Regions from separate parts of the Vreelandella titanicae genome, predicted to be linked through region 4. Evidence: predicted binding sites of a transcription regulator. Region 4 holds the regulator's gene; each other region holds the start of a gene.
The links. The regulator PhoB, encoded in region 4, activates phosphate uptake and scavenging genes when phosphate is short. The targets are predictions, from matches to a motif close to TGTCATANNNNTGTCANA.
Positions count from the first base shown of each region.

Region 1: the regulator PhoB is predicted to act here: its motif matches at 2,078-2,095, upstream of HZS52_RS07845 (PhoX family protein).
Region 2: the regulator PhoB is predicted to act here: its motif matches at 2,092-2,109, upstream of HZS52_RS01175 (esterase-like activity of phytase family protein).
Region 3: the regulator PhoB is predicted to act here: its motif matches at 2,162-2,179, upstream of HZS52_RS00170 (CYTH domain-containing protein).

Region 1 covers NZ_CP059082.1:1,683,909-1,687,434, reverse strand. The annotation lists gene HZS52_RS07845 (PhoX family protein) at 1-2,014, opposite strand, end outside; gene hemP (hemin uptake protein HemP) at 2,225-2,407, shown strand; gene HZS52_RS07835 (TonB-dependent receptor domain-containing protein) at 2,527-3,526, shown strand, end outside.
Region 2 covers NZ_CP059082.1:257,983-261,508, reverse strand. The annotation lists gene lptG (LPS export ABC transporter permease LptG) at 1-274, shown strand, start outside; gene HZS52_RS01190 (RDD family protein) at 340-813, shown strand; gene HZS52_RS01185 ((2Fe-2S)-binding protein) at 972-1,178, shown strand; gene bfr (bacterioferritin) at 1,370-1,852, shown strand; gene HZS52_RS01175 (esterase-like activity of phytase family protein) at 2,198-3,526, shown strand, end outside.
Region 3 covers NZ_CP059082.1:31,839-35,364, reverse strand. The annotation lists gene HZS52_RS00180 (5'-nucleotidase, lipoprotein e(P4) family) at 1-167, shown strand, start outside; gene HZS52_RS00175 (ion transporter) at 273-1,190, opposite strand; gene HZS52_RS00170 (CYTH domain-containing protein) at 1,242-2,141, opposite strand; gene HZS52_RS00165 (TIGR00153 family protein) at 2,279-2,959, shown strand; gene HZS52_RS00160 (inorganic phosphate transporter) at 2,970-3,526, shown strand, end outside.
Region 4 covers NZ_CP059082.1:1,049,190-1,052,715, reverse strand. The annotation lists gene phoR (phosphate regulon sensor histidine kinase PhoR) at 304-1,590, opposite strand; gene phoB (phosphate regulon transcriptional regulator PhoB) at 1,593-2,282, opposite strand; gene ubiA (4-hydroxybenzoate octaprenyltransferase) at 2,423-3,313, opposite strand; gene HZS52_RS04955 (chorismate--pyruvate lyase family protein) at 3,349-3,526, opposite strand, start outside.

The DNA.
Region 1 (3,526 bases), 630 kb from region 4:
TACCGGGGTGCTGAATGTTAATAAACAGCGCGGTTTTATCCGGCGTGGCAAAAATACCGGTGACTTCACAGCCGTTCGGCCCTACCGCAAAGCGCTTAAGTTGCTGCTGGTTGCTGCTGTTAATCACCGGGCCGGTTCCCTGGATGTCGTCTAGCCCATTCGGTACCACGGCAAGCAGCTGATCGTTGGTGTACTCGGTTACTCCATCATAACCGTTATCGGTTTGGATCCAGAGGATACCCTGACCGTCCTCTCGCTCGTCGAACCAGAGCCCATCGGGACTGGCGAACTGATTCATTTCTGTCAGGCCCGAGTGATTATCGGCATCGTCAGCGGCCGCGCCAAACACAAACACCTCCCAAGTAAAGGCGTTGGGCAACCGGCTTTCGCGCCAGCGAATAATATGCCCTGCTTCGTTATTGGCGCGAGGGTTGGCGGCATTGGTGGGCGCTAAATCGTAACCAACACCTACTTGTTCCAGATGCTCACCGTCATTAGTGTAAGTTGGGGTTGTCTCTTCAGCGGTACGCTGAGTGTTATTGGTTAGGGTGAGATACACCTCGCCGGAGGCAGGATCGACGGAAGCCCACTCAGGGCGGTCCATTGGCGTGGCACCCAACAAATCCGCTGCATCGCAGGTGTTGATGATGATACCTGCCGCATCGTCGTCGGCTAGCCCCAACGCCGCCGCCAGCGTGCGGCCATCGCGCGTTTGAGCACTAGGCGTTAGCGGTAGCCACTCACCGCTGCCATCGGCATGGAAACGAGCCACATAGAGGGTGCCGTTATCCAAATATTTGTTGCCAATGGCAAGACGATCATACTCTTCCCCTGGACGGTTGGCATCGGCGGGATCCCAGGCAGCATCAGAAACATATTTATATACGTACTCGTTGCGGGAATCGTGCCCCGAGTAGTAAACCACTGGCTGACCGGCTTCCAGCTTGCCTAACCAACACCCTTCATGGCGGAAACGGCCAAGTGCCGTACGCTTAACCGCCAATGCATCACTATAGGGGTCGACCTCCACCTGGTAGCCGAACGTGCGTGCTTCGTTGCGATAATCATCTTCAGCACGCTCGCCGCGCGGGGTAATGTCGAAGCGAGCAAATTCGTCATTCTGTTCAGAGGCGTCTCCCGCCGAAGTATCCCAACCATAGCGGCTTTTAGCGGTGGGAATACCAATCCGCGCGTCGTCCTGGAAGCGTTCGCCATGATTAACGAACACATTGGGCCAGTTCTCTTCACAGGCAATATAGGTGCCCCAGGGCGTTACCCCGTTACCACAGTTATTGTTGGTACCACGGGTTTGGGTACCCTCAGGCGAAAAGCGCGTTTTGACGTAGTCACTGCCCGCCACTGGCCCGGAAAGTTCCATCACCGTCGCACTGGTGAGGCGACGGTTATAACGCGAACCCGGCACATGCGCCCATTGGCCACTGGCGTTCTTTTCGACCTCAACAAGGGTGACACCGTGAGCGTTGATCTCAGTGCGCGACTCAGCTGCTGGCCGCTGGCCCTCATCCGCATTAGTGGGGCCTCCTTGGGGCGCCCATAGCGCTGCTTGGTCGATATACTCATTGTTGAGCGCCAGCACAAAACGGCGCGAGGCGTTGTCGGTATCCAGGGCAAAACCGGCCATGCCGTCATGGTGCATGCCCACACTCTCCGCCTGACGCTCAGCGGTCATCGACTGCTCGGGCTGCCAGGTAACATTTTGGTTCAGCGGCGTGCCCCACGGCACCAAGACTTGGGCCACATAACCTTCCGGCACCACCACGGCATCGGTGCGTGATCCTTGAACCGCCTCAAACGCCAGTGTCAGGGGTGTTTTTTGGCTGCTGCTTGAGGCAAGCGCTTGAGCAGCGCCACCAAAACTAAGCATCGAGGCAGCCGCCATGCTCAAACCACCGCGCATCACATCACGCCGGGATACATGACGCGCCAATACTTCCGCGAAAGGTTGGTTGCCGCTGTGGTTAAACAGGCGATGATCTTCGATCTCTTTACTCATTTTAGTCTCCCCCTGATCGTTTGTAGGTCAACGATTGAACGTTACGAGACACTAAAGAAGCTTAATGACAGCACGATGACGGAGCGCCTGCATTTAGATGAAGAAAGGTCGAATGCTAGTCACTTTTACTCCCCAAACCCTATTGAGGGATGTCTGCAACTCTGCTAAATTAACGCTAATAGTTATCATTAACACAGGAGTTACTCTCTCATGCAGTTACCCGCTAAGGGCACTGGCCAGGGAGATACGTCGGCCTCGACGACCCGCGAGGTGGCCCACGAGGTGAATAGCAAAGAATTACTTGGCAACTCAGACCAGTTGGTTATCCACCATGAACAGCGCCGCTATGTGTTGCGCCGTACTAAAAGCGGCAAGTTAATTCTTAACGCCTAAAGCTCTTAATATTTCAGCCCCTGATTAATTTAAAGACTTATACAGCAAAGCCAGCCAGGTAGCCCATCGCACCCAGCCAGCGACCTCTTCCACTTATCCCTGTTGGAAATCTCTGGCTTATGAACCACACACGCGCTTTTGGTGGCCTCTTTTTAACGCTGCTTCCACTGTTAACCGCCCAAGCAGACGACGCCGAGCTTAACCCAGTGACGGTCACCGGCACCCGAGCGCCTACGGACCTTTCACGGGCACCGCTGATTATCGATATTATTGATCGCGATGATGCTGTGCTGGCCACCGCCAGCCGGGTTGAAGACGTACTTAGCCGCCAACCCGGCCTACATGTGGCTGGCCAAGGGCGCCGAAATGGCCAAACCTTAGGTATGCGCGGCTTTGGCAGCAAAGGGGTGCTGGTACGTTTGGATGGCGTTCGTCAGGATATCTCCACCGGCCACATCGGTAACTTCTTTCTCGACCCTGGCCTGATTCAAGAAGTACAGATAGCACGCGGTGCGCTCTCCAGCTTGTACGGCAGTAATGCCATGGGCGGTGTCGTCAGCTTCACCAGTGTGAATGCCAACGACCTGCTTGCCCCCGGCGAAGATAGCGGCGTACGCCTTTCCGTAGGCGGTGCGACGGCCAGCAACGAAATGCGGGGGAGCCTGACTGGCTTCGGCCGCCGCAATACCGCCAACGGCCTGGTGGATGGCCTGTTTTCAATCGGCCGCAGTGAATCCGGCGATATTCGCCGCGCCGGGGGCGATGAAGCCGAAGAGGATGCAACGCTCAATAGTCTGCTGCTAAAAGGCGGTTGGGAGCCAAACGACGACCAGCGGGTATTTATCAGCTGGCAGCACTACGACGAACGCGCCACCCAGCCCGCCAACCCACAACAGCTTTCAACCGATGCCAGCAATCCGCTGCGCGACCGCGATGTGGAAAGCAACAACGTCCAGTTGGGCCACCGCTGGCAGCCCAGCGCTGCCACCGAAGTCACTTCGCAGCTTACCTTTAGCCAGCAGGATATCGACGAGCCCGAGGCCAACCGCACCCTAGAGCGCGTCGGGCTTCAGAGCGACGGCTTCCACACTATGGATCACGGCTGGCTCTCGCAAACGC
Region 2 (3,526 bases), 790 kb from region 4:
GGCACTGCTGTATTTTTGGCAGAAGATGCTGATGCCGCTCACCATGGGGTCGCTGGTGCTGATTGCCGCCTCCTTTGTATTTGGCCCGCTGCGCACCGTGGCCGCTGGTACTCGGGTGTTTTATGGCGTTGTCACTGGGCTGAGCTTTAAGTACGTTCAGGATCTACTGGCGCCCGCCTCGACGATATTTGGCTTTTCACCCGTCTGGGCCGTACTGGTGCCGACTCTGGCCTGCGCTGGGGTCGGGATCTACTTTCTACGTCGCAATGGTTAATGCCGCAATAGTAGCCATCACAGCCTCGTATCGTCCAGAAACAGCCAGCAACCACGAAGAGAACTATGCAAACACGACGCTTTACTCAGTTGGACAGCGTATGGCCAGCCGGTCTTGGCCGACGACTGGGCGCCATGCTGTATGACGGCTTTTTGGTCACCGCGATTTGGATTGCGGTGACCGTCGTGCATATGCTGTTTTTCCGCTATGTGCTGGGTCAACAGCCCGAAGAGATTGGCACTACGGCCAGCGATGTTTTGAGTTTGCAGCTCTTGCTGGTGTTTTTTGTCACGCTGTTTTTTGTTTTCTCCTGGTCGCGCGGTGGTATGACCTTGGGTATGCAGGCATGGCGATTACGGGTGCAAACGGTAGACGGGTATTCACTGAACTTGAAGCAATGCCTCATCCGCTGCGCGGTGGCGTGGCTCTCGCTGCTGGCGTTTGGTTTGGGCTACTTATGGGTGCTGTTCGATAAACAGCGGCGTAGCTGGCCGGATATTGCTTCCAACACGCAAACGGTGGTTTTGCCGAAAAAATAATTTCAGCTGGTATGGGGCAAAAAGTGCTTTTACGCCAGTACGTTATTTTGCTGCTCTTGCTTATTAAGACGAATGGATAGCAAAAAGCAGTCATTTCTACTTGATAAGATGTATGCGAATCATTTACATTCATCTCATGATTTTTATGAGGTGTCGCCATGTACGTTTGCGTGTGCAAGGGAGTAACCGATCATCAGATTCGCCAGCACGTTAGCGACGGAGCGCGCAGCTGGCGAGAAGTACGCGAGGCAACCGGCTGCGCAACGCAGTGCGGTAAGTGCGCGTGCTACGCTAAATCAATTACCCGCGATGCCGTTCAGGAAGCACGTCAAGAAGCCGATATGGGCCTTGCCTACGCCGTGTGACGCGAATCACTATTGTTAGGGTTATCTTTAGCAAATAACTGATTTGCTTGAACTTTTAATCATCTTATCTATACTCTCAGAAACGCTGGGGGTATAGCTATTTGCGCCTATACTCTTCTCCAAACGTAACTGCTTGATCGTATTGTCTAAACTAGATTAAACATCAGCATTACAGTAGAAAAGGTGACGTCATGAAAGGTGATACGAAAGTTATTGAGCATCTCAATAAGGCGCTCGGCAACGAACTGGTTGCGATCAATCAGTACTTTTTGCACGCCAAGATGTACAAAGACTGGGGCCTAAAAGCACTCGCCAAGTGGGAATACGATGAGTCCATCGAAGAGATGCAGCACGCTGACAAGATCATCGAGCGTATCCTATTCCTGGAAGGCATTCCCAACCTGCAAGACCTGGGCAAGCTGCACATTGGCGAAAACGTCAAAGAAATGCTCGAAAGCGATCTAAAAATTGAGCACGATGGCCGCAACGACTACATCGAAGCCATCACCTATTGTGAAAGCGTTAAAGATTACGTTACCCGCGACATGCTCCGCGATCTGCTCGCCGACGAAGAAGACCATATCGATCACATCGAAACGGAACTTGGTTTGATCGACAAGGTGGGTATTCAGAATTACATGCAACGCCAAATGCAGATGGCAGGCGACGAGTAAAACGCTATCGCGCGTATGTCGCGTATGTATAGAAGTAAGCTAGCAACCAAAACTAGCTAAAAAGCAGCCAGTCAGGGCTAACTGACTGGCTGCTTTCGTTCTAAGGTCTCCTTTAACCTATCGATTTTCCTGCTTCCCTTTTCCCCTATGCGTTCCTTCACTACTTACCCATCTTCGCGGCAACCTGGATTTCGCGCTGAGGTGTGCCGATAGCCAACGGCGCTAACTTAGCCAGTGAGTGTCATAAGCCTGACATCGTTATGATGTTGGATGGTTAATCGGACATAGCAAGTTTAATAACTTAATCAGTCGTTTCTTAAGCTTAGGCAAGGGATTAACTCCATCATGATACTCAAACGCAGACCAACCCTGTTGGCGCTGGCTGTTGTGCTGGCCGCCACGCAAGCGGCAGGCGCGGCAGATAAACATTTCAACCGCATCGCCAGCTTTGCGGTTCCCGATAATATGGCTGAGGGCGAGGATCGTACACGCGAGACCGCGCCTGAAATCATTGCTGCCTCCGGTGATGGCATGACGCTGGTGTATACCGATAGCCCGCTGGGCGTGATCGGGCGCATCGATATCAGTGACCCGGCTAATCCGCAACCGCTGGGTAATATCGTTATGGACGGTGAGCCTACGGCCGTATCGGTGCTCGGCAATATGGCCTATGTCGGAGTGAATACATCGGTTTCCTACAGCGAGCCTTCCGGTGAGCTGCGCACGGTCGATTTAGCCAGTGGCGAGATACTCGCCTCCTGCCCGCTGGACGGACAGCCCGATAGTGTAGCTTCCGCTGCGGCCCCCGATGGGCGCTTTGTCGCTGTCGCCATTGAGAACGAACGCGACGAAGAGGCGGGCGATGGACGTGTACCGCAGATGCCCGGCGGTTCCGTGGCACTGGTGAAGATCAATGCGGAAGGGCTGGTTAACTGTGACAGCCTGCTCTACGCCGACGTAACCGGGCTCGCCGAGATCGCCCCCGAGGATCCCGAGCCGGAGTTTGTCGATATCAACACCCTGGGTGAGACCGTCGTGACCGTGCAGGAGAACAACCACCTAGTGGTGCTCGACTACGCCGGTAAGGTGGTGGCGGATTTCAGCGCCGGGACTGTCGACCTGGACGGCATTGACGCCAGCGATGACGGTGCACTGATCTTCAACGAGCAGCAAGCCGAGCGTCTGCGCGAGCCGGATGCGCTGCAGTGGATCGACAACGACCACTTCGCTATTGCCAACGAAGGCGATATGGATGGCGGCGCGCGCGGCTGGACGATCTTCAACAAGCGTGGCGAGGTGGTATACGAGTCAGGTACTTCATTCGAGCGCGCGGTGATTGAAGCGGGTCACTACCCCGATAAGCGTTCGGATGCCAAAGGCAGCGAGCCGGAGGGGATGGAGTTTGCGGTGTTCGAAGGTACGCCCTATGTCTTCCTGCTTTCCGAGCGCGGCTCGCTGGTGGGCGTTTATGACGTTAGCAACCTGGCCGAACCGCAGCTCACCCAGCTACTGCCCTCGGGCCTGTCTCCCGAAGGCGCCGTGGCGATTCCCAGCCGTGGCCTGTTAGCCACCGCCAATGAAGGGGATCTGGGCGAAGACGGCGGCCCCCGCGCCCATGTCATGATTTATCAATACCAGGATGCGCCAGCGGTCTATCCCACCCTGACCTCGGCG
Region 3 (3,526 bases), 1.0 Mb from region 4:
ATTTCGCGGGTGACTTCGCGGGCGCCGACCTTGACCAGCAGCATGCGCTTGTTGAAGAGAATGCCGAGCGTTTTGGCAACGATTGGATCGTGTTCCCCAACGCTACTTACGGTGCCTGGAGCGAGGCTGAGTTAGACGCCTGGGAAGCCCCGCACGAAGTGGAGTGATCGGTTAGCAAACACTCCATCCCGCACTAAATAAACGCTGCGCGCCCCAGATTTGGCTATTTTGTTTGACGATTTAGTTTAGCTGTCTTGGGGCGTGTTTTTGTCTTAGTTCTTGTCTTCGTCACTCTCGTGGCTATTTTCTTGAGCGTCATCTGTTTTGTCGTCGTCCTTCTTGCGCGGGTCTTCGCTGTCTTCATCCAGCCAGGTGCCGCAGCGTAGGCAGTAGCGGGCGCGTTTTTCATGGCGTTCGTGACCGCAGCCGGGGCAGGCTTCTTCGGAGTAACGCTCTTCACGGATCGAGCGAATCACCTGAGCGGAAAATACCCCGGTGGGCACGGCAATGATCGAGTAGCCGAGCAGCATGAGTACCACCGTAATCGATTTACCCAGCGCAGTAGCGGGGACGATGTCGCCATAGCCGACGGTGGTCATGCTGACAATGGCCCAGTACATCGACATCGGAATACTGGTGAAGCCCGCCTCAGAGGATTCGATGGTGTACATCAGCGCCGCGAACAGGGTAATCACCATTAATATGGCGCTAAAAAACAGCAATATCTGGCGCATGCTGCGTTTAAGGGCATCCATTAAAAGACGCGCCTCGCCGACAAACTCCATCAGGCGCAGAATACGAAAAATGCGCAGTACCCGCAGCAAACGTACAATCACCAGACCATGTGCACCGGGCACCAGTAGTACCAGCCAAATGGGCAAAATCGCGATTAAGTCGACGATGCCATAAAAGCTTCTTAAATAGAGTGTCGGCTTTTCCAGGCAGTAAATGCGCAAGATCAGCTCAATGCTGAACAATAGCGTGAAGACCCACTCAAGATAGAAGAATAGGTCGCCGTACCGCTCGGCATAAGTCTCGATACTGCCCAGCATAATGACCGCAACACTGAGTAGAATCGCCACAATCAAGGCGATATCAAAAGCTTTTGCTCCCGGCGTGTCAGACTCAAATATGATATGAAACAGGCGGGTGCGTAGGCCTTCCGCGCCGGGGGTTAAGTTTAAATTCATTGCATCATCCTGAAGTGGACCTCAATGCCGTCCTGAAAAGTGCGCTAGGACCTAGCGTAGCGCGGTTTGGTACGCCAAGCGATGGGCGAGCGCTAACGCCGCTTTACCGTAGGCTGCATTGGGCTGGCCGTCCGCATCGAGCGCGCCAGGCAGCGCCTGGGCATAAGCGCGTGCGGTGGCATCCAGTTCGGGATGTTCGGCGAGAGTGGCCAGCGCCTGCTGGGCATCGTTTAAAAAGCTGGCTTGTTGGCTGTCGTGGTAGGCGTCCAGCGCCAGCGTGGCACGGTGCAGCCACTCTGCCGGGGAGTGCGCTTCGGGGAGCGGCCAGTGTTGGCTACTAAGCGCATTGCCACGGGCCGCCTTGCTACTGTCCGAGGGTCGCAGGGGTACCTGTTCAGCAAGGGTCAATGCCAGCGCCCACAGAGCTTCAGGCTCGCCGCCTTTTAATTCGAGCTCTGCTTCGCGAATCGGCGTGCGGTAGTCACCGCTAATAATTTCGCCTTCATCCAATACCAGCTCGACATGACTCTCCTGACCTTGTCCGCCCTCTTTTAGCTGCCAGCTACGCCGTGTGAAATCGGTGCTGAGTTGGGGAGCGAGGGCATCTAGCACACCGCTAAGTTCGCCTTGAAAAGGGGGGAGTTTGGCAATTGAAGCGAGATCCAACTGCGGACCAGCCACTTGCCACTCCCACTCTTCGCGCTGGGAAAGCCCGCCACCACCTTGGCCAGCGGTTTTCACCGTTTGCAGCACCTGGCCGTCTACCTGGCGAAGTCGCAGCGCAATATGTGCTTTCGCCAGATCACCCTGAGGGGTATCAAAGTAGGTATTGGTCAACGTTTGTTTACGCACGGCGTGTGAAGCGAGATACGGGTGTTGAGTCAGCGCCGCAGGCCCTGTCGGGGCAAGGGCCAGTTTAAGTTCCACTTCCATGGGGTTTGGGCTTTTCATGACGCTAGCCACCTCGTTATCGTGACATTTAAATGAATATTTGATTACATTTGTGAACTTTTCATGACGGCGGCAGGCGCACTCTTTATACTGGCGCCGCCATTTCCAGGCTCCCCGAAAACAGGCTAAAAGGCATTATGGTTACCTCCAATCCTTTTTCTTCGATGTTTGGCCGCTCGCCATTCCAGCCGTTATTGGCCCATATCGTCAAGACGAATGAGTGTGCCGATCAGCTGTTGCCGTTTTTTGAAGCAACCCTGGTTGATGACTGGGACAAAGCGGCTGAGCTGCGCGAAAACGTCACCCGCCTAGAGCATGACGCCGATACGCTGAAAACAGAACTACGGTTGAACCTGCCCAACACCATGTTTCTTCCGGTGTCGCGCTCCGATCTGCTTGATCTGATCAGCGTGCAGGACAAGATCGCCAACAAGGTGCGTGACATTACCGGCATTATGCTGGGGCGTAAAATGCGCGTGCCGGATGAGCTGGCCGCGCCGATGCGCGACTACATTCGAACCAGCGTTGCCTGCGTGGCGCAAGCGCGTCAAGCGCTAGAAGAGCTCAAGGATCTGCTCGAGTCCGGCTTTGGCAAAAATGTCTCGGATGTGATGCAGAAGATGATCCGTGAGCTGCACACTCTCGAACACCAAGCCGACGACCAACAGATCACTATTCGCCGCCAGCTGTTCAAGCTTGAGAGCCAGCTACCGCCAGTGGACGTGATCTTTCTCTACAAGATCATTGAATGGGTTGGCGAACTATCCGACCGCGCCGAGCGCGTGGGTAGCCGTCTGCAGATCCTGACTGCCCGCTAAGGGGACTTTCATGCTGATTATTGCCCAGCACGGTGAAATTTTTATCATCCTGGCCTGTTTGTTTGGCTTTTTCATGGCCTGGGGCGTTGGCGCCAACGACGTGGCCAATGCCATGGGAACCTCGGTGGGGTCGAAAGCGATCACCATCAAACAGGCTATCCTGATTGCGGTCATTTTTGAATTCCTGGGTGCCTGGCTAGCCGGTGGCGAAGTTACCAATACGATCCGTAAAGGTATTATCGACCCCGAACTGCTACAGGACGACCCACAATTGCTGGTCTACGGCATGCTGGCAGCACTGCTGGCGGCGGGAACATGGCTGCTGGTGGCCTCCATGAAAGGCTGGCCGGTTTCCACGACGCACTCGATTGTCGGCGCGATCGTAGGCTTTGCGGTTGCAGGGCTAGGCCCTGCTACGGTGGACTGGGGTGCGGTAGGCAAGATTGCCGCCAGTTGGGTGGTCTCCCCCTTGTTGGCAGGTACCATCGGTTTCGTGCTGTTTAAATCGGTACACCACCTGATTTTCGAGGACGCCAACCCGTTCACGGCCGCCAAACGCTACGTACC
Region 4 (3,526 bases):
TCCGATCGCTGTTTAGTACCGCTTAATGAAGAAAGAAAGGCTTACTGAGAAGCCAGCAATTCCTGCGGTCATCTTCCTTCAATCTGTACTCTGCAGAAGGCATGCCAAAAAACTTAAGCATATAAATAAAAACAACAAAATCAGTCTCTTAATTAAAAATAAGTTATGCCAAAAAGGCATCGACTGAGTCACGACACAACGCTTTAAGCTGTGTAAAAATGGCACATGGGTAAAGCTTTACCAACCTTGCATGCCAATATTGCACATTGCTACAAATATTATGCGATGGGATGACTTGCTAAATTAAACAAGACGCGAGGGGGGGAAGGCGCAGCGAAACAACGCACCCTTGCCGGGAAGGGACTCAATTTGTAGTTGCGCATCGTGGCGCAACAGCACGTGCTTAACGATCGCCAAGCCTAAACCTGTGCCGCCAGTCGCAGTGCTGCGCCCCTTATCAACACGGTAAAAGCGTTCTGTTAGTCGGGGAATATGAACGGGATCAATCCCTTCACCGTTATCTTCCACATCGATATAGCCGCCACCAGTAGCACTAGCTTTCCAGCGCAGGGTGATTTGGCTGCCAGCAGGCGTGTAGCGAACCGCATTAAAGGCAAGGTTAGAGACGGCGCTGCGAATCTCCTGTTCACTGCCTAACAGTCGGGCATCGCTCTCAAGGGCGACGGTGATGGTATGACGTTGATGCGATAGGGCCAGCGCATCATCACAAACGCTTTGCAGTAAAGGCTCGAGTGACAGTGGATGATGATCTTGGCCGCCCTGGTCAATTTCCAAACGCGAGAGCAGCAATAAATCGTTGACCAGATTCTGCATCCGCTGGGTCTGTTCCTGCATTTGCTGAATACTACGTCCCAAGCGCGGCGGAAGCTGGTCGGAGATATCACTGTAGGTTTCCAAATAGCCGGAGAGAACGGTCAGCGGCGTACGTAACTCATGGGAAACGTTGGCGACAAAGTCGCGCCGCATCTGCTCAAGACGATGCAAGCGGGTGATATCGCGAGCCATCACTAAGCGTTCGTCGTCACCGTAGAGGGTAATTTGATACTGCAGGATTCGCCGTTCATCAATCGGTGAGGTGAGCGTTAACGGCTCACTGTAGTTACGCGAATTAAAATAGCTGATAAAGCCCGGGTCGCGCAGCAGGTTGGTAATGTGTTGACCACGATCATGGGCGGTTTGTAGCCCCAGCATGGCGGTGGCGGCGCTGTTCCACCACTCCAAATCACCGTGGCGATCAAGCATGACCACGCTATCACGCATTGCTTCAGACGACTCTTGAATACGTGCCAAAGTAGCCCGCAGACGGCTTTGGGTGATGCGCTGACTTTTTTGATAGCGGTATAAACGATCGAATAGCTCGCCCCACATCCCGCGAGCGGCAGGCGGTTCATCGTTAGGGTGGAGGGTGAGCCACAAATAGAGTTCGCGTAACTGTCGTAAGTGGTAAAACAAGCATCCCGCAAGCCCTGCTGCAAGCCCCAGCCCAGCCGAGCCCAACAGCCAGCCCAAGCAAGTGCCCAGCGTGGCCAGCCACGCTATTCGCCACAGCTCACGACTCCATAAACGCACATTTACACCCGTGCAGAGAAACGGTAACCGGTACCCCGAACCGTTTGGATCAGGTTTTGATGCACGTCGCCCAGCGCTTTACGCAAGCGGCGGATATGCACATCGACCGTGCGCTCTTCAACGTAAACATTGCCGCCCCACACTTGGTCAAGCAGCTGGCTACGTGTGTAAGCGCGCTCTTGGTGAGTCATAAAAAACTGCAGCAAACGGTACTCGGTGGGGCCCATTTCCAGCGCTTTGCCGTGGGCACTTACCCGGTGGCTCACCGGATCAAGCAGCAGGCCGTTAATCTCAATCGGGTCTTCAACGCCACGTGGCGTCGCACGGCGCAGCACCGCTTTTAGCCGTGCCACCAATTCCCGGGGTGAAAAAGGCTTGGTGATATAGTCATCGGCACCGGCTTCAAGCCCTTGAATTTTATTATCCTCTTCGCCTTTCGCGGTGAGCATAATAATCGGGATTTCAGCGGTGGTTTCTTCACGCTTTAGGCGTCTCGCCAGCTCAATACCGCTAGTGCCGGGCATCATCCAGTCCAGCAGCAGTAAATCGGGTTGGTGGTCGACCACCATGGCATGGGCATCCTGGGCGTTATCCGCTTCGAGCACGCGATAGTCAGCCATTTCCAGCGCTACCGCGATCATCTCGCGAATCGACGCCTCATCATCGACAATCAGAACGGTCTTGGCGGTCATACCAGAGCCTCACGGTGTTCAAAGAAACTAGTTCAAAGAAAAACAGTTCAAAGAAAAACAGTTCAAAGAAAAACAGATCAATGACATGTCAGTGACGATAACACCATGACTTGATGACAATTACATGACAATCGCCTCGATCAGCCAGCCGCAGGCCACCAACTTAGCGCGATACCGGCAAAAATCAGCAGTCCCGACCAGTGATTATTGAGAAACGCCTGGAAGCAGGCATCCCGCTCCTGGTCGCGAATTAAGCGCTGCTGATGCAGAAAAGTCGCTGCCATTGCCGCTAGCCCTAACCAGAAGAAACCACCTAAACCAACCCACCAGCCTACCCAAGCCAGCAACCCCAGGGTGGCTAGCTGGAGTAAGCCGATAATCAAACGATCCGCATTTCCAAACAGCACGGCCGTCGATTTAATGCCAATTTTTAAATCGTCGTCGCGATCGACCATGGCGTACTGGGTATCGTAGGCCACTGTCCAGCACACATTAGCGCAGAATAGCAGCCATGCTTCCAGCGGCACGTGGCCGAGCACGGCGCCAAAAGCCATCGGAATTGCCCAGGAAAAAGCCGCGCCCAGCACCACCTGAGGAAAGTGGGTATAGCGCTTCATAAACGGATAAATAATCGCCAGCAGCACCCCGCCCAGCGAGAGCAGCACCGTAAACCAGTTGGTCAGTAATACCAGAATAAACGCAGCGGCCACCAGGGCGATAAACAGCAGTTGAGCTTCGGTTTCGCTGATACGGCCCGTCGCTAGCGGACGTTGTTTTGTGCGTTTCACATGCCCATCGAAGTGGCGATCCGCATAGTCATTGACCACGCAGCCCGCAGCGCGCATCACATAAACGCCGGCCACAAAAATCAGCAGCACATTTCGCCCTGGTACACCTTCCGCAGCCACCCATAATGCCCACAGCGTCGGCCACATCAAAAGCCATGTGCCTATCGGCCGATTCAAGCGCATCAGCTGTAAAAAATCTGCCACGCGAGCCCATCCCTTCGGCCGCAACAGTGAACGATCCATGCTTACCTCACGAAGAATAAGATGCAGGCGCTAGCCTAGCGCGAAGGCAGGCCAAGATCATCCGCCATCGCCGTCAAAAAATACTCTTGCACTAATAACGACAGACTGCCGTGCTTACAGCCGTGATAAAAAACAGAGCGCCTTCCCCAGGCACAGCCTTCCTGTATGCCGTTGACGCTAGCAAACTGGGGGGAATGCGTCGTTACTTCCAAT